DNA from 2 places in the Pseudodesulfovibrio sp. JC047 genome. Region 1 is predicted to be linked to the other one. Evidence: riboswitches for the same ligand, from Rfam matches in the RefSeq annotation. Region 1 holds a riboswitch; the other holds the start of a gene.
What was found. Region 1 has a riboswitch for cobalamin ahead of GO013_RS16200 (ribonucleoside triphosphate reductase). Riboswitches for the same ligand answer to the same signal wherever they lie in the genome.

Region 1 (10,074 bases):
CAGCTCGGAGGGGGACTTGATCTTCTTGCGGCTGATCTCAGACACATGAACCAGACCTTCAATACCTTCCTCGACCTCAACAAACAGACCGAAATCAGTAATGTTGGTGACGGTACCGTTGACCTTCTGGCCCACGGGGTACTTGGCAGGAACATGAGACCAGGGGTCTTCGGTCAACTGCTTCACGCCCAAGGTGAACTTCTCGTTCTCCTTGTCGACGGTCAGGACCTTTGCCTGGACGGAATCGCCGGACTTGTAGACTTCCGAAGGGTGACGGATTTTCTTGGTCCAAGAGATATCGGACACGTGGATCAGGCCGTCAATGCCTTCTTCAATACCAATGAACACGCCGAATTCGGTGATGTTCTTGATCGCGCCTTCAAGCACAGTCCCTTCGGGGTACTTCTCAGCCACGACATCCCACGGGTTCGGGGAAATCTGCTTCATGCCGAGAGAGATACGCTTCTTCTCCGGGTCCACGCCGAGCACGATGACTTCCACTTCTTCGCCGACCTTGACCATCTGGGAAGGATGACGGAGCTTGCGGGTCCAGGACATCTCGGAGATGTGAACCAGACCTTCAACGCCGTTCTCCAGCTCAACAAATGCGCCGTAATCAGCGAGATTGGTGATGGTGCCGGTGAAGCGGGACTCTTCGGGGTACTTTTCAGCGATATTTTCCCAAGGATCAGGCACAAGCTGCTTGAGTCCGAGAGAGACCTTCTGACCTTCACGGTCGAAGTTCAAAATCTTCAGTTCGAGATCGTCGCCCAGGTTGACCATTTCCTTGGGATGCTTGATGCGCTTCCAGGACATGTCAGTGATGTGGAGCAGACCGTCGAGGCCGCCGAGGTCGATGAAGACACCGTATTCGGTGATGTTCTTGACCTTACCTTCCACAACCTGGCCCTCTTCGAGGGTGCCGAGCAACTTGTCACGCTGCTCGCTGCGGTGCTCTTCGAGCAGCACACGGCGGGAAACGATGACGTTGGAACGACGGCGGTTGATCTTGAGAATCTTGAAATCAAATTCCTGGTTGACCAGAGCGTCCATGTCAGGGACCGGGCGCAGATCAACATGAGAACCGGGCAGGAAAGCCTCAACGCCACCGAGATCAACGGTGTAACCACCCTTGATACGACGGATGATGCGACCGACGACTTCGCCGTCCTTCTCCTGGAGTTCTTCCAGTTTATCAAAAAGCTGCATCCGCTTGGCCTTGTCACGGGACAAGTAGATGGTGCCTTCGGCTTCGTTTTTGCGGGCGACGAATACGTCAACCTTTTCACCGACTGCGATGGATACGGTTCCATCAGCTTCGGTGAACTCGGAAACGGGAATTTGTCCTTCGGACTTGAAATTCACATCAACGAGCACATAATCCTTGTCGATTTTGACGACTTCACCAGAAACGATGGTGCCTTCGTCCAGATCTCCGAAATCGGAATTGAGATACTCATCAAGAGCATCCGCAAAATTCATTTCCATGTCCATTTCGGGGACTTCAACAGATTCAGTAGTTTTTTCCATGGGTTACCTCCACAACGGACCTCGGGGCAAAGTAGTATTAACGTATATTTTCAAGATGCGAGACCAGCAACACTCGGGTCATCGTTTCCGAGGCAGTCGAGCCCCAGGTATTCGGTCAGTTCGTTCGAACCGCTTCCCGCACCCTTACGCTCCTTCGAAGAAAAAGCTGCAATTCAAACGCATTATACGATAAACTGCCCACCTTTCATAATAAGAAGAGTACTGTACGTAGCGGAATTCCACGAGCCTGTAAACCCTTTTCTGCCAAGGGTTCCGTCTGATTTTCCAGAGACGGATTTGCCCATACGCCTTTGGTCATCTCGGTCTGTCAAAAAAAACGCCCGGCTCGAAAAACGAACCGGGCGATTGCACGTGCTATAAATGGCCGTCTATTGGACGTACACCTTGAGGCGTTGTCCCGCATAGATGGTTCCTCGAGAATTCAAGGAATTCCAGCGACGAAGATCAGAAACCTTAACCCCGAATTTTTGGGAAATGGACGTCAGATTGTCCCCACGCCGCACCTTGTACTTGACCAATTGGGTCTTGACCTTACCGGCATTTTTCACGGCCTGCTTGGTCGCTGCGTTGGAACTGTTGGGGATATACAATTTCTGACCGATCTTAAGTCGACTGGACCGAAGACCGTTGGACCGTTTCAATGTATTCACGGTCGTGCCAAAAACTTGCGAAATGGACCACAGGGTGTCCCCGGAACGGACAACATAATTGCCACGCTTGACCGCGATAGCCCGGGTCTTGGATGAAGATGCGGTCACGGATTTTTTGGAGCCTTTGGCTGGGACCATGACATATTGCCCGGGCTTCAACCGATTGGACCGGGTATTGTTCACATTTTTCAACACGGCGATAGGGACGCCATAGCGACGGGAAATACGCCACCAGGAATCACCGGAGCGCACACGATAGCGGCTGTATCCCGCATAGGGACGAGAACCGGGGTCCGCCAGATAGGCCATCATCGTATCGGCTTTCTTCATGGGCAGATACGCTGTAGCCTTTATGTGTGGTGGGCTGACCTGACGCCGAAACGCCGGGTTATGCGCATGAAATTCCTTCCAACTCATGCCCCCTTCCCGAGCCAACGCCAAAAGGTCGGTTCCACCAGGAATCTTCACTGGCACGACTTCTTCTTCCATTTCCCAGGAAACAGGCTCGAACCCCAGAGAATCGAGGTTCTGAAAGATTTTCGATATGGCGATAAATTTGGGAACGTATTGCTTGGTTTCCTTTTTCAGACGGGTACGACGGGACAATTTACGATTCCTTTCCGTCAATTCGAAAAAGGTGTCGCATTTGGCCTGTTTCAGCGCACGGGAAATCTTACCTTCACCAGCATTATATGCGGCCAGAACAAGATACCAGTCGCCAAATTTCTCATAAAGATGCTTCAAATGACGAGCAGCCGCGTCAGTGGCCTTGTATGGATCACGTCGTTCATCGATCCACCAATCCGATTGAAGCCCATAAATTCGACCAGTCCCGCGCATGAACTGCCACATCCCGCCAGCTCCGGCCCAGGAATAGGCACTCACATTGTATCCGGACTCCACAAACGGCAACAGGACCAGGTCCTGAGGGAGGCCGTACTGGGTGAAGACACGTCGCACATACGGCAAATACGGCTGAGAACGTTTCAGCCACCGCACCATGGTCTTCCGGGCTTTATGCGTGTAGAATGTAAAGAATAATTCCACGTCTTTGGATTCATGCTGTTCAAGGTCGAACAGCAATCCAAAGCGTTGATTGAGCACCGCTTGTTCAGTCTGACTCAGGTGGTCTTCCACGCCTTCGGGGGTGGCAATGATTTCCGGTTCCAGTTCCTCGGCATCCTCCGGAACTTGGCTCTCGAAAAACACTTCCTGCACAGGCAAGGTGGCCTGAGGCGATTTGTTGGCTGTACAGCCCGCCGCAAAGCCTGCAATACACACCGTCATCACAAGCCAATATCCATATTTGAAAACTTTCAAATTATCCTCCAACTTCCGCACTCCGTTACCAGATAAGCCTGATTTATGGAAGTCTAGAAAAAATCTCGACTTCAAGGGGTCCGTGATTATCCTGCTATCGCACCTTGCACAGGATTGCAATAGAAGCGTAAAATGCCTACACGGTGCCCGGGGCACGCGCAACCATGTGCAACTTTTTGCCACACAATTCAAAGGAATACACAAATGCAAAACACTGGCCGGGATAAAAAAGACGGGAAAATTTACGTGGTTGGCAACAAGCCGGTCAAAGAACTTCTCATGGACACACCGCGTAAAGTTGACTTTGTCGCCTTCAGAAAAGGGCGTCGCGATAACGCCATGGAAGAAATTCTCGAGTTATGTCGCACCCAAAAAGTGCCACATAAATCTGTCTCGAGCACGGATCTGGATTATATGTACCGAGGAAATCACCAAGGAATCGCTGCCCGATGTGCCGCTTTGGACTATACCCCACTCGAACAACTTCTCGAAGAGGCGGTCGATGCGCCGCTGCCGCTCATCGTCGCTCTCGATCAGGTGCAGGACACCGGCAACGTGGGCGTGCTGGCCAGAACAGTTCATGCCCTTGGCGGAGCCGGACTCATTGTCTGCCAGCATCATGGAGCCTATCTGGGAGCCGGAGCACTGCGGTCTTCAGCGGGCGCACTCAACAAATTGGCCGTGGCCAAGGTCGGCAACATGGCCAATGCCATGAAGGATTGCGTCAATTATGACTATACGTTGTACGCGGCGCGCATGACCTCGGATTCGGCCAACGTATATACAGCGGACTTGGCTTCCCCCGCCGTTCTGGTCCTTGGCAACGAAGAAAAGGGCATACGCCCAGGGGTGTCCAAATACTGTCATCACAGCCTGCATGTCCCGTTTTTGCGACAATTCGACTCGCTGAATGTGGCACAGGCCGGGGCGATCATCGTATCGGAATTCGCCCGACGTCTGGGATAAGGCCGTTCACGGAAGCGCACGTCTCGGTTGTCAATAACCGCCTCTGAAAAAGCCCGGAAAATTGAATTTTCCGGGCTTTTTTTACAACAAAAAAACAGCAGCATCACAACGATTCGAATTCCAAATGTTCCTTGTACAATCGATAGTTATCGATGCCCACAAAATAATCGGGATCGGCCAGCACATTCACGACACAGATTTTCTGAGCCCGTTTGACGAGCCGGACACAATCCGTACTCAAATGCCAAAGGTGAATGGATTTCCCCACGCGATGATATTTCTCGGCAACCGTATTGATCGCCTCAATGGCAGATTGATCCATGATTCTGGATTCCTGAAAATCAATGATGACCTCTTCGGGATCGTCCTGCACCGAAAACTGCCGGAGGAAAAGCGAAGTGGAAGCAAAAAACAGTGGTCCATGAATGGTGTAATGCTTAATTCCATGTGTATCCACTTTGGATTCAACGCGAATTCGAGCGGCATTTTTCCAGGCAAAGGTCAACGCTGAAACGACCACGCCACACAGCACGGCAACGGCCAGATCATATCGCACCGTCAACACGGTCACCAACACGATAACCAACACATCCCATTTGGGAATTTTATTCATGATATTGAATGTGCTCCAGGCAAAGGTCTTGATGACCACGATGAACATGACACCGACCAGTGCAGCGATGGGGATCTGTTCAATATACTGCGATGTGAACAGAATGAAAAACAGCAAGGCCCCGGCCGCAACAATGCCGGACAAACGGCCTCTGCCGCCGGATGTCACATTAATCATACTCTGCCCGATCATGGCACATCCGCCCATGCCGCCAAAAAGTCCGTTGACGAAGTTGGCGATTCCCTGAGCCATGCACTCCCGATTGCCGGAGCCGCGTGTTTCCGTCAATTCATCGATAAGCGACAAGGTCATCAGGGATTCGATCAATCCGATAGCGGCCAGAATGAGTGCGTATGGCGTGATAAACACCACGGTTTCCATGGTGAACGGCACGCTCGGAATGGCAAACGAAGGGAGTCCGGCCTTGATGCCGGTTCCACCGTTGGATTGAATGAAAGACAGCACCGTCTGAGTGTCTATCTGAGTAAAAACAACCAATAGGGACACGGCAATGATGGCGATAAGCGCACCCGGAGCCTTTGCGGACACTTTGGGCACAACGGTCAGAATCGCCATGGTCAGGACGACTAAACCGGCCATGGTCCACAAAGACGGTCCCTGCAACCATGCGCCACCGGACTGAAACATTTTCAATTGGGACAGAAAAATGACAATGGCCAGCCCGTTGACAAACCCCATCATCACAGACCGGGGCACCATGCGGATGAATTTGCCGAGGTGAAAGACACCGGCAAGGACTTGGAAAACACCGACAAGCAGCAGCGTACAAAACAGATAGTTCAGACCGGCATGGGAACCAGGACCCCCAAGCGCATTTCCTTCAAGCACCAAGTTGACCATGACGACCGCCATGGCTCCCGTGGCACCGGAGATCATCCCGGGACGGCCACCCAACACAGCGGTAATAAGACACATCATGAACGCGCCATACAGGCCGATTATGGGAGAAATGCCCGCGACAAACGAAAAGGCCACGGCTTCGGGGACAAGGGCCAGAGCAACGGTCAGCCCGGAAAAAATATCGGCCTGAACACTGCCATCGGTGCCGGCCACAGAGAGAGAAGGTGTTTCCACAAAAAATCCTTTCATCGGTTGAGAGAGTATCGTCCGCATACAGCGGCAACAGCAATGGGCACACACCGGGCATATCCCGGTGCAGACAAGGGTGACGAGCCTGGTCAGGCCGTCTGCTGAAATGGAGGCATTACATTATGAAAAACACGACGAAGGACTGAAAACCGGAACGTCAAGAAGGCGTCCATAACTCTGCAAACTTTCAAGCGGCGTGCTCTATGACCAATATCTCGAAGGGAGTCAACCGTTCCGCTTGGCGAAAAGATAATTTCCCGACAAAAAGCGGATGAAAATCATTTTCCCCGAATATGAATCAACAAAACGAAAGTCTTTTCGCCTCTGGAAGAGACCAGACACACTTCCACCCACAAAAAAAACAGTTTTCCGTGCCTCCCTGTCATCACTCGCATACAGGCAAAATTGACGACACAAATCGTGTTTCGACCTCGCAAATTTGCGCCTTCCTTCTTGCGCTCGCCGCAACCTTCAGATAGGTTCTCCAGATCACGATGTCCTTCAGGTGGCCACAGGCCATAACAGGGAATCCGGTGTAAAACCGGAGCGGTCCCGCCGCTGTAATCCTCTTTGAATATCATTCCAGAAAGCCACTGCTGTCATGTGGGAAGGCGGAATGTTTGAGGAAAGCCAGAAGACCTACCTGAAGCGTTTCTGTCGGTGACGGTCCGCGGAATCCGTACACGGACACGAAAGTTCATACCAGATAACAGTTGCCTGATTCTCTGCGGTCCTGCCGCGTCAATCATACCGGCAACAGGGCAAACAACGCGACGCCGAATCATCCCGGTGTTGCTCCCTTCCGCATGAGACTGTTTGCCACAGGAAATTTATGCCAATTCAGATTCAAAAACGTGACGGTTGTATCGAGACCTGGTCAACCAAACGCATCGGCGAAGCCATTTTCAAGGCCCTCAAGGGGAGTGGTATCAAAGACCCACTGCTCGCAAATAGACTGGCCAAAAAAGTTGAAAAAAGACTCGACGGTGTTGACGTTCCCGAACAGGAACAAGTGCAGGACATGGTCCAACAGGTGCTCATGGAAGCCCGGTTGTACAAGGTCGCTGAACGCTACATCATATACAGAGAAAAACGCAGAGAACTGCGCACACAAAACGACGCCTATCTCGACATTTCCGGCGTGACTGAAAGCTATCTGGACAACGTGGATTGGCGCGTGAGCGAAAACTCCAATATGGTCCACTCCTATCAGGGGCTCATTCTGCACATGGCTGGCGCGGTGCAGGCCCGATACATGTTGGAAAAGTATCCCGAAGAAGTCCGCATGGCCCACACCCACGGCTATTTCCACATCCATGACTTATCCTTTGGACTGGCCGGATATTGCTCTGGTTGGAGCCTGCGGGACCTGTTGCTGGAAGGATTCAACCTGCGGGATCGCTGCTCATCCACCCCGGCCAAGCATTTTGACTCGGCCTGCGGCCAGATCGTCAACTTCCTCGGCACGCTGCAAAACGAATGGGCCGGAGCACAGGCGTTCAACAATGTGGACACCTATCTCGCACCTTTCATTCGGTACGACGGTCTGAGCTACGAAACCGTCAAACAGCAGATTCAAAAGCTGCTGCACAACCTGAACGCCACGTCCCGCTGGGGCGGTCAAAGCCCGTTCACCAACTTCACCTTCGATTTCGTGCCACCGTCTCACATTGCCAAGGAAGCCATCATCATCGGCGGCAAGTTGCAGGATTCCACCTATGGCGAATACGCCGAGGAAATGGCCATGATCAACCGGGCGTTCCTGGAAGTCATGATCGAGGGCGATGCCGATGGCCGCATCTTCTCCTTCCCCATCCCCACGTACAACGTGACCAAGGATTTCCCCTGGGAATCCGATGAAGGCAAGCTGCTGCTCAAGATGACTGCCAAGTACGGCGCACCATACTTCCAGAACTTCATCAATTCCGATCTCAACCCGGAAGATGTCCGTTCCATGTGCTGCCGTCTCCAGATGGACCTGCGGGAAATTCGCAAAAAGACCGGCGGTCTGTTCGGTGCAGGCGACCTGACCGGCTCCATCGGCGTGGTCACACTGAACCTGTCCAAACTCGCGTATTTGGCGCACAACGAAGAAGACTTCCTCGATCTTGTGACCGAATATGCGCATCTGGCCAGTGAATCGCTGGAATTCAAACGCAAAGTCGTTGAAAAGAACCTGAACGCCGGGATGTTCCCATTCTCCCGCCGGTACTTGAAAAACGGCTTTAAGGGGCACTTCTCCACCATCGGTCTCATCGGTGGTCATGAAGCATGCATGAACCTGCTCGGCAAAGGGGTGAATACCGAATCCGGCTCAAACCTGATGCAGCGCACGCTCAACCTGTTGCGCAAACTGGTCGTCGAATTCCAGGAAGGAACCGGCAACCTGTACAACCTTGAAGCCACACCGGGCGAAGGCACCTGCTATCGTCTGGCCAAGATCGACAAGGAATTGTATTCCGACATCTACACTTCGGGCGACAAGACGCCATATTATACCAACTCCACGCTGCTGCCTGTCGGCTCCAGTTCGGACGTCTTCTTTGCCTTGGAACACCAAGACAAGTTGCAGACGTTGTATAACGGCGGGACCGTGTTCCACACCTTCCTGGGTGAAGCTGCTCCGGATGAAGAAAGCGTCAAAAACTTCCTCATCAAGGCCATGACCAAGACCAAAATTCCGTACATTTCCGTCACGCCGACCTTTTCGGTCTGCGAAGATCACGGATACATCTACGGCGAGCACTTCCAGTGCCCGACCTGCAACAAGGAAACCGAAGTCTACACCCGGGTGGTCGGCTATTACCGCCCCGTCAATCGGTGGAACAAAGGGAAGCAGGAAGAGTACAAGGACCGTCTTGAGTATTCCCAGCAAACCTTTTGCGAAACCGCCTAAACAGCGTTCATAGGGCACGTCGATGATTCTTGATGCCAATCAACTGATTGCGATCCGTCAAAGCAACGACGAGGAACTGCGCAGGGGAAACCGTGGGACACACGGGTATCCGGCCCACACGGTCCAAAACCTGTTGCACACCATCGAAGCCTTGAAAAAGGAAAAACGCAAATGGAAGAAGCTGGCACAAGCACGCGGCAAGGCGCTGCATGAAATCAACGACATCGCCGCAGGGACAAATGGTTCTCGCGAATGATTCCCTGCCGTTTCATTGAACAACACGGGCCTGCGATCACATGATCGCAGGCCCTTTCCTTTGAGGGGAAGACAATGGACAGCGTCCTATCCAGCGTCCATGAAAACAGGTGATTCAGCCAATGAATCCAATAATCGGGCAACCGTTGCGTCCACCATGTCCCTTTCTGGAAGATTCAGGACCGAAGCGTTCATCATCTGTCGATCCTGCAAACCGGAAAGAGCGGGAATGGAAAGCGACCATTCGGGAAGACCATCCAGAACGGGAATTTCACCTCCGACATAGCGATTGACCACCAATGCCTGATTGGTCAGGCCAAGATCGGCGGCCATGCGCCCCACGACCGCGCCGGTCTGCAAGCTGCGCATGGATGGTTCCGACACGATCACCAGCCCGTCCACATGGGTGGCGGTCCCTCGACCCAGATGTTCCACCCCGGCCTCCAAATCGACCAGCACCCATTCATCCCGGTCCATGACAATATGTGCCAGCACCGCCTTCAAGAGAGCATTGGCATCACACGCGCACCCGCCGCCCGCATTGGTCACCGCTCCCATGACCAGCAACCGTTTGTGACCAGGCGTTACCCCCGGCGCGGGATCGCCTCCGAGCGGCACGTCAACGGCCAGCTCGTCCGGCAAATCGCCCACCTCCGGATTCAGATTCAAAAATCCCCCGGCGTGGATACGTTCACGCACCAAATCTTTTCGCT
Region 2 (10,074 bases), on a different contig from region 1:
CCTGACACCGTTCTTCGTGTTCGGCACCTTTGCCAGTTCGCACGAGAAGTGTTGTTGTGCCAGCCGCGCGCCCCACTCCCATGTCAGCGTACTTGTCGCCGATCATAAAACTTTTGGCGGGATCAAATCCCAATGCATGAATGGCCTGATCCATCAATCCCAACTTGGGCTTGCGACAATCACACGCATCTTCCGGGGCGTGCGGACAAAAAAAGACACCATCCAATAAAACACCATGACGGGCCAAAAGCTCAGCCAGCCGCTCGTTGCAGGCAATGACAGACGCTTCCGTGTAATACCCGCGTCCCACACCACTCTGATTGCTGAGAACAGCCAGTGAAAACCCCATGTCCTGGAGCCGCCGAAGGGCTTTGGCTGCACCGGGAAGCAACTCGACCCCATCGGGATCATGGAGATAATGCTTGTCAAAAATGATAGTCCCATCGCGATCGAGAAGAATACATCGTGATGCCATGATCTACCTCTTTGCCTCGACGAGTTTTTGGAGCATATCCAAAGCGGCCCGAAAACTCTGAATAGAGGCTTCGCCGGTCCCGACCAGATCGTATCCGGTCCCATGATCCGGCGATGTCCGAGGATAGGGTAATCCGAGCGTCACATTCACCGCCTGACTGAAATGCAGCAACTTCAAGGGAGCGAGACCCTGATCGTGATACATGGCCAGCACTGCGGAATAGGCACCTTTGGCCGCAAAATGAAAAATAGTATCAGCGGGGATAGGGCCAACCACATCAAGCCCTTCGTCGCGAGCGGCTTCAAGAGCGGGAATCACGGTCTTGATCTCTTCGTCACCGATCCGACCGGATTCACCGGCATGGGGATTCAAACCACACACTCCGACTGGCCCTTCAAGACCTAACGTATGGACAAAATCCGTTGTCAAACGCAGACATCGTAAAAGTCGTTCCTTGGTGATAAGAGCAGGCACATCTCGCAAGGGCGGATGCGTTGTGGCGAGGCTTACCCGCAACTTTGGCGAAGCGTCATGCGGATCATGACCACAGAGATGCATACAGACTTGATCCGCTCCCACGCCGAGCTTTTCTGCCAAAAATTCCGTATGTCCGGGAAAATCAAATCCAGCGGATTGCAACATGGCCTTGTTGAGCGGGCAGGTCAGCAATCCGTCAGCCAGCCCAGCCTGCAACACCTCGACAGCCACATCCAGACTCACTCCGGCAGCGGTCCCACCCTCAGTGCAAGCTTCACCCGGGGGAAACGGCATTCCGGAAAGCGCGGCTGGTTCGTACAGATACACGCCCGCTTCCTTGGTCGAAACCTGCGCTGGATCGTCCACCACAGTAAAAAAACGAGACTGCCCGATTCTGGCCAGCTCCCGATCAAGGGCGGCAGCCGGCCCGAGCAACAAAAAACGATCGTCTACTGCCGGAGCATCAACAAAATGCCGAACGACAAGTTCCGGGCCAAGACCGCAGGGGTCACCAAGGGTTATGCATACTGTTCGCATGGAAATATCACTCTGGGTGGTTTATGATGTTTGCTGAATCAGCGGAAGAGCTACGCCCGAGACACCGGAACGTCAACATGGAGTCCGTCCCTTTTTTGGGAAAGACTGACTATGAAATCATGAACGATTCTGCCGTGGTCAAACGCCAAATCAGGACATTTTTCAAGCGGAAAGACTTCGGCTCTGGCCGCATCGTCACCCGCAGCCAGCATGGACGGATCGCGAGGTACACAGATATACACCACACTCATGGTGTGATGTCGCTCATCCCGATCAGGATCGGAATAGACGTTGAACAGCCCGGCGATATCTACATCCAAACCGGTCTCTTCCTTCATTTCACGCACGACCGCAGTCTCGCAGGACTCACCGTAATCCACGAACCCACCGGGCAACGCCCACCCGAATGGCGGATTCTTTCGCTCGACCAAAACAATCCCATCCCCCTCGGAAGAAGGCATGAGAATAAGCCCATCCACGGTCGGTATCGGATTCCGATAGACCTCAATCACCTCGCCACAATGCGGACATTGACGACTCTCAACCATTATATACTCCAAATCAGATGTTCACTGCCTGGAACTCTCCATAAACTTCGCACCCAAGTCAAATAGTGATTGGAAATTCAATTTTTTTTACCCGCACTTTTCCTCTAAAAGAAACACCGATGTCCTGTGAAACACAGACCACTGACTCGAATTTTTATCTGTAAATCATTTAAACACTTGGAATTAATAGATAAAACAAAATATTCTTGTCCACGCGAGAAAGGCTCCACCGGACCATCCGGTGAAGCCTTGAGTTTCTCGTGTGCAAAAAAAGGAAGAAGATACTTTTTAATGTAGCAAGCGGTGTGCCAAACAGCATAAGAAATGAATAATACTTTTTTAAACCAATAATATCAGTTATTTAAAAAAATACATTCTCATTTGATTATCCCGGAACCACATCAAAGAGGTACAATATTTTTTACCCACTTTGTAAAAAGCACGATTTTCCGTCTTTTCAGGTACAAATTTTATCACCCAGACTTCATTGAAAAGCAGACCAGCCAATCATTAACGCTGTTCCACAAAAAAAACGGCTTCTCCCGCAAAAGGAAAAGCCGAATAAAAACCAATAAAAAAGGCACGTTAAGGCGTATTGACAGAAACGGAATACCCTTTGTCACACAACATCTTGACGGTCACAGCCCCTTCTCTGAGAATTTCCACCTGTGACGCACTGAGGAGACGGACAACCGTTGAGGGCTTTTGTCCTCTGGGCCACGGTGGATCAAGATAGGCTTCGTCCACCTGTTCCAGCAAGTCATGATCCAGATCTTCCGGCAAGCCCACGGGGGGTTTTGAAGAAAAATTGGCGCTGGTTGCGACGAGAGGACGTTTCATGCGGCGGGACAATTCCGCAGCAAAGGGATGACCGCTGAGACGGACCGAAGTGTATCCGTCTTCATCAGACAACATATCCGGCAATTCAGGCAATGCCTTGACCAAAATGGACAATGGGCCAGGCCAGAAGACCTCCGCCAGATGGCTGATTGAATCCGTCTTCTCATTGGTGACCATGTCCAGCATATCTGTCCCGCCAATAATAAGCGGCAAGGGTTTTCCCTTGGACCGATCCTTGATGGAGGCCACTCGTTCACACGCTTCCTGACAGGTCGCATCGCACCCAATGGCATAGAGTGTTTCAGTGGGGTAAATACCAACGCCGCCGGAGTTCAGGGCTTTGAGTAAACCGTGCATTCTATTCTCCTATCGCGCATACCATTCAGTTTTAAGCTCTTCGATTTCGTCTTCGGAAAATGTGGGGACATCATACATGCCAGCCCGTTCCCGCTGTGTTGACGCTTCATAAAGGATAATGGCCGCAGCCACGGACACATTGAAGCTCTGTACCATACCGTGCATGGGAATGTATATCTCGTCCGGAATTATTTCGGCCAGTTCCGGCGAGGTTCCCCGATGTTCGTTGCTCAAAATAATCGCAGTGGGTTTGGTGAAGTCAAAAACAGTGACCGGCCGTGCAGTCTCTGAAAAACCGGTCCGAAGAATCTGCATTCCCTGGCCTCGCAGATCATCCACCATGCTCGCCGCATCAACATGACGCGTGCGTTGAATCCACTTTTTTGCCGAAGCCGAACTCTTCTTTGCCAAGTCTGGCCACTCGGAGGTTGTGTAATATAAATGAACCCCATACACGCCAAAGGCATCACAACTTCTCAAGACTGCCGAGACATTGTGAGGGTCCCATATATTGTCCATAACCATGGTCAAATCATTCTGCCGTTTGGCCAGAACCTGATCGATCCGCTGTTTTCTTTTCTCTGTGATTTCACGAGTCATGCGGGTTGGTACCGATTCTCACGAAGATTTGCAAGTGTCAGCAACTCGTGACACTGTATATAGGCAGGGAAAATATGCTCTGCGCACTGCATTATATTTTTTTATCATCGTATTGACTTTTTAATGTTTTGAGGTCGAGAAGAGACTTAGAAGCCCTTTTTCATCAGCGTAAAACTGGAGAAAGCGATGCGAGCACTTATTGTTGAAGATGAATTTCTCAGCCGGAAGGTACTCCATTCATTTTTGATGACCCTTTTTGAAGTGGACATCGTTGTCAATGGGAGAGAAGCTGTCGAGGCGTTCAAACTCGGCCACGAAGAGAAACAGCCGTATGACCTCATCCTCATGGACATCATGATGCCAGAAGTCGATGGAATCGAAGCGCTCCAGAGGATTCGTTCGATTGAAATCGAAAACGGCTTTACCCCCAAGGTCAAGGTCATCATGACCACGGCCCTTGACGACCCGCAGACGGTCATCAAAACGTTTTATGACGGAGAAGCTTCAGCGTATATCGTCAAGCCGATCGCTAAAGAAAAGCTCTATAACGAACTTGAAAAATTAGGACTTTTGACAAAGTAGTCGAAGGATATATCATGAGTGAAGATCCGATGATCGAAGAGTTCTTCTCTGAGGTCAACGATAAATACTACCCGCAAGTCATGGAAGGACTTGAATTGCTTGAAAGCGCCAACCTGAGTGAAGGTATCGACATACTTGCACGGCCATTGCATACGATCAAAGGGGTCACAGGTTTCATGGCCGGTTTCGAAGAAGCGTCACATTTCACCCATAAAATCGAAGATTTTCTGAAAAAGGTGCAATCCGGTGACGTGGAATCCTCTTCAAGCAACATCACACTGCTTTCACGCGGCGTGAACATGATTTTCCAGGTACTGGAACAACTCCGGGACAATTCGCTTGACGAAGAAGAAGAGGCTGAAGTCCTCGGACTTATCAGCACAGCTTCTCAAAACGACGCACCGAAAACCGAAATCTCAGGGATAGGTGTTGAAGTGACCACTCGGAATGAGGTCACCGTCATTCATGTCAAGGCCCCTCGGGTGCATCAGGAAACCCAGTTCAAACCAATTATTTCCGCAATTCTGGCTGTTGAACCCGGAGACTCGATTCTCCTTGATCTCTCAAAGGTGCTGACTGTTGGTTCCAGCGCCTGGGGAACCATCGCCAGTATGGGAACAACATTCAAGATTGCCGCCTGCACACTTTCGCCAGACGCCAAGACAACACTCTACGCATGGGGTTTCGACCAGACAATCGCAGTCTATCCGGACGAAGACACCTATTTCACGACACAATAAGGGAAAATTCATGCAGGATAGCATACTACAGTGCATCGAGGACATTGAAAAACAGATCCTCGAAGTGGACGCAACCGGCCAAGGAGCCGGACCAGTCGTCGATGCACTCGGCCTGTCGCATATGCGCCTTTCATCAGCCGGGGTCATCGCGCTCCTGGACATGCTCTCAGACGGAATTGCTCCGGTCAATGCAGATATCATCTCCGCCATGCTTGGTATTTGCGAAGCACAAAAAAAATTCTTTTTTGCCCTAGGTGGATTGCTCGAAAACAGTGCCGAGGCATTGGGTAAAATCAAAACCGCCCCGACAACATTCGTGGAAGAATCCGAAACCGAAGCAGCTAGGGCGTTTGCTCCCCCTACCCCGGACGCTCAGGAACCTCCCCACATCGAAGAAACTGAGAAGACCAAAGAGCCATCCCAAACGGCCCCTGGAAAAACCAAGAATGCCACACAGGCGATATCATCCATTCGTGTGAGCACAGACAGGTTGGACCGAGTGATCGAATTGGTGGGCAAACTCATGGTCACCTACGCCGTCATTGCCCAGGGGGGTGCGGCCAACATGGCTCAGGTGACATCTTCGCTGCGGGAACTCGATACCGTCATCAACAAGCTCCAGCAAGAAGTGAACGCCATTCGTCTCGTGCCGCTCAAGCAGATTTTCATGCCCATGCACCGGCTCGTCAAAAGTTTGAGCCAAAAAATCGGGAAAAAACTCGATTTTGAAGTCAAAGGTGATGAACTGGCCCTGGATAAGACCATTGTCGAAAGTCTCAATGAGCCACTGGTTCACCTGCTCAGAAATGCGGTAGACCATGGATTGGAAGATCCTGAAGGCCGAAAATTGGCCGGGAAAAAGGAAACAGGAGTCGTCACACTGGCTGCGTGGCGCAAAGGGGACACCGCATTCATTCAGGTCAAGGATGACGGTCGAGGACTTGATCCCGACAAGATTCTAGCTAAAGCCATTGAAAAAGGCCTGGCTGATCCCGAAAAGGATTATGACCAGCAAGACATTTTACATTTCATCCTGAAAAGCGGATTTTCCACGGCCGAAACAATCACGGATGTCTCTGGACGCGGTGTGGGAATGGACGCGGTGGTCAATGCCATCCAAGTCACATTAGATGGAGATGTGACCATTGAGAGCGACTTTGGCCACGGCTCGGCCTTTACCATCTCCATCCCGCTTGACCGTTCTGCCAACGAAGGCATTGTCGAAGCACTTGTCTGCAAGGTGGGCGGCGATACCTTTATCGTGCCCAGTAGGGATGTCATGGAAATCTACATGCCCCGCCTCAATGATGTCGTACAATTGCCCGATGGTCGTGAGACCGTGGATGTCCGTGGCGAGGTCCATTCCCTGCTCCGCCTGGCCGATCTTCTGGACCTGACGCCCGAGCAGGAAAACATCGAAAGGGCACAGGCTATCGTGGTCCGGGTCGGCGAATACAAAGCCGCCATTCTGGTTGATGAAGTTCTGAAACAACAACAGGTTGTCATCACCGGGTTCACCGTGCCGGTGGAAGAAATATTCCACATTCCCATCCTTGGATACGGCATGATGGGGGAATCAGACGCTCTGGTCATTGATACGGAAAAAATGATCCAGCATTTTCAGGAACGCATGACATCAAGGGCCTCAATCTCTTGACACAAGCAACGCGACAAGCATAGTACACCCCTTCCAGGTGTCCGAATGGACTTCATAGGGAATCCCGTGAAAATCGGGAGCGGACCCGCCGCCGTGACGTCTCGTTACCCTGCATTCAACCATGCCACTGAGTTTTTCTTGGGAAGGCGAATGCAGCAGAGACCAGCCGGAAGACCTGCCTGGAAAGTCATAGGTTTTACCTCGGTGGTACGAGGGCTTACCACTACAGGTACTGAAGGGATAAAACGGTTTCCCTTCCTCGAATACGTCGAGGAAGGGATTTTTCATTCCCTTTCATCAGCCTTCCATCTTGGAGTTGTCATGAATTTTCGCACACTCAACACCGCACTGCTGTCCTGTCTTCTGGCCATGGTGCTCGTCATCCCGGCACAGGCCGGACATCATGCAAAGGACCAGGCCACGGACGCCATCGTTCTGGCCGCCTTTGGGACATCCTATCCCGAAGCACTCAACTCAATCCTGAATATCCGCTCAAAAGTGGAAAAAGCCTTTCCCGGCGTTCCGGTCAAACTGGCTTTCACCTCCAGCATCATCCGGGATATCTGGCACGAACGTCAGAATGACGCGGCATGGCAAAAAAACAATGCCGGCGTGCCTAGCGACATTCTGACCGTCAAAGGACCGTTGGCGACCATCGCCGATCTTCAGGACGAAGGATATACCTCCATTGCAGTCCAGTCCCTGCACGTCTTTGCGGGCGAAGAATTCTCCGACCTCACCCAGACCATGCTCGGTCTGCGCTCCATTCGTGCCATCAAGGCCAAATCCGTGCCCTTCAAGAGCCTGCGCCTGGGCCGTCCTGCTCTGGGGATGCCCGGCGTCGTGTATCCGTACACTGAAGACATCGCCTATGCCACCAAGGCCCTCAAGGCCGATGTGGACGCGGCCAAGAAACTGGATGCCGCACTGGTCTACATGGGCCACGGCAACGATTTCTATTCCACCGGCATCTATGCCCAATTCCAGAGCGAAATGCAGAAAGCATACAACCACCCCATTTTCGTGGGATGTGTGGAAGGCTATCCCGCATTTGACGACATGCTGGTTCAACTCAAGGCCTCTGGCGTAAAAAAAGTGTTGCTCAAACCGTTCATGATCGTCGCAGGCGACCACGCCACCAATGACATGGCCGGAGACGAAGACGACGCTTGGAAAGTTATGCTGACCAAGGCCGGTATTGACGTGACCATTGACCTGCATGGTCTCGGTTCCATGGACGCATGGGCCGACATTTACGTGCGTCACCTGAAAGATGCCAAAACCCAGAAGCATATGCTTCCATAATAGATCCGTATGACCGTCGTTTCCCGCAGAGTCCTCAGCAAAGGGGTCACCCTCACCGTACTCGCGACCATACTGGTCGCGTTGGTGATCGGTGCCACCGGTCTCGGCTTCATCCAGATATCTCCGGGTGATGTCCTGACCGCGCTGACAGACGCCCTGCGGGGGGCGACGGAATCCATTGATCCACTCAAGGCGAGCGTCATCTTCGAGGTCCGCCTGCCTCGCATTCTCACAGCCACTTTTGTCGGATTCGGTCTGGCTGTGGCCGGAACCGTCTTTCAAGGGCTGCTGCTCAATCCATTGGCCGACCCATTCACCCTTGGCGTCTCTTCTGGTGCGGCATTTGGTGCGGCCGTCAGCCTACTGCTCGGCCTGACATTTTTCGGACAGGCAACGCTGCTGCTCATGGCCTTTGCCGGAGCTACCATCACCCTATTCGCGGTCATCACCATGTCCGGACGGGACGGAGAACTGTCCCCCACCAACCTGATTCTGGCGGGTGTCATTGTCTCGGCCATTCTCTCAGCAGGACTCAGTTGTATCAAATATCTCGCGGATGAACGGGTGTCCGTCATCGTCTTCTGGCTCATGGGCAGCTTCGTCGCCCGCACATGGACCGATGTTCTGCTCACTGCGGGGACCAGCCTCATCGGTTTTGCCATTTGTCTCTTTTTTGCCCGGGATCTCAATATCATGAGTCTCGGTACCCGTTCGGCCCGCAGTCTGGGCGTGGACACCGGCACGGTCCGCCTGATCCTCCTGATCACCGCTTCGCTCATCAGCGCGGTCTGCGTCTCGGTGTCCGGGGTTATCGGTTTCGTGGGGCTCATCATCCCCCATCTCATGCGCATGACGATCGGCCCGGACAATCGCTGGCTCCTCCCGGCATCCGGCTTGAGCGGAGCCATCCTCCTGCTCGCGGCCGACACGCTGACTCGCACAGGATTGCCACACGAAGTTCCCATTGGCGTACTCACGGCACTCATTGGCGGCCCGATTTTCTGCTGGATTTTCACCCGTTCCCAAAAAGGACACAGGTGATATCCATGAAAACGACAACCTTCACCCTGAATGCCGTCTCCTTTGGATATAGCGATACCCACGTCCTTCACGACATCAACCTGACATTCGAGCCAGGCCAATTATATGGAATCGTCGGTCCGAACGGCAGCGGCAAATCCACGCTGCTCGACGTACTCACCGGCCATCAAGCTCCCTCCAGTGGGTCTGTCACAATCAACACGTCTCCCGTCGCCTCCATTGCTCCCGCAGACCGGGCCAGACAGTTCGCATTGGTGCCTCAAGATGTGGATTTCAATTTTCCCTTCACTCTTTTTGAAACAGTGCTCATGGGCAGACATCCCCACATTCAACGATTCGCACACCCGTCTCAAAAAGATGTATCTATTGTCGAAACCGCCATCCACACCATGGATCTCAGCCCACTGAAAGGCCGTATCGTGGCCGACCTGTCGGGTGGCGAAAGACAACGAACTGTCGTGGCCAGAGGACTGGCCCAGACCACATCTGCCCTGCTGCTTGACGAACCCACGTCTTCCATGGATATTCGCCATGCGCTGACCACCATGACCGAATTGCAACGGCTGGCGTCCGAAGAAAACCGGACCATCATCGCCGTCCTGCACGATCTGAACCTCGCAGCGGCCTTCTGCGACCAGATTGTCATCTTGAACAAAGGCCGCGTCCATGCGCATGGTACCGTCACAAAGGCCCTGACCTCGGAAATTCTCAACGCCGTCTTCCGTATTCAGGCCGAGATTTTCACCACAGACACAGGCGTTCACATTTTTTACAAATTAAAGGATCACTCGTGATTCGTTACTTCATTTCTTGCATTTGTCTCGTTCTTTTGAGTAGTCCTGCCATGGCCGGAACCGCCACGGACAGCTCTGGACATACCAGTACGTTCACAACACCGTTCAGCCGTATCATCTC

Region 2: another riboswitch for cobalamin. It lies ahead of GO013_RS00955 (sirohydrochlorin cobaltochelatase); the one in region 1 lies ahead of GO013_RS16200 (ribonucleoside triphosphate reductase).

The regions. Positions count from the first base shown of each region.
Region 1 covers NZ_WUEH01000036.1:4,747-14,820, reverse strand. Annotated here, with positions in the region: gene GO013_RS16220 (30S ribosomal protein S1) at 1-1,530, opposite strand, end outside; gene GO013_RS16215 (lytic transglycosylase domain-containing protein) at 1,920-3,521, opposite strand; gene GO013_RS16210 (RNA methyltransferase) at 3,726-4,487, shown strand; gene GO013_RS16205 (SulP family inorganic anion transporter) at 4,591-6,195, opposite strand; cobalamin riboswitch at 6,697-6,872, shown strand; gene GO013_RS16200 (ribonucleoside triphosphate reductase) at 7,043-9,106, shown strand; gene GO013_RS16195 (hypothetical protein) at 9,129-9,362, shown strand; gene GO013_RS16190 (ArsA-related P-loop ATPase) at 9,449-10,074, opposite strand, start outside.
Region 2 covers NZ_WUEH01000001.1:174,305-184,378, forward strand. Annotated here, with positions in the region: gene gmhB (D-glycero-beta-D-manno-heptose 1,7-bisphosphate 7-phosphatase) at 1-475, opposite strand, end outside; gene pdxA (4-hydroxythreonine-4-phosphate dehydrogenase PdxA) at 479-1,489, opposite strand; gene GO013_RS00925 (NUDIX hydrolase) at 1,540-2,037, opposite strand; gene GO013_RS00930 (L-threonylcarbamoyladenylate synthase) at 2,623-3,234, opposite strand; gene GO013_RS00935 (TrmH family RNA methyltransferase) at 3,244-3,834, opposite strand; gene GO013_RS00940 (response regulator) at 4,021-4,416, shown strand; gene GO013_RS00945 (Hpt domain-containing protein) at 4,431-5,156, shown strand; gene GO013_RS00950 (chemotaxis protein CheW) at 5,167-6,813, shown strand; cobalamin riboswitch at 6,832-7,011, shown strand; gene GO013_RS00955 (sirohydrochlorin cobaltochelatase) at 7,135-8,118, shown strand; gene GO013_RS00960 (iron ABC transporter permease) at 8,128-9,159, shown strand; gene GO013_RS00965 (ABC transporter ATP-binding protein) at 9,165-9,953, shown strand; gene GO013_RS00970 (ABC transporter substrate-binding protein) at 9,950-10,074, shown strand, end outside.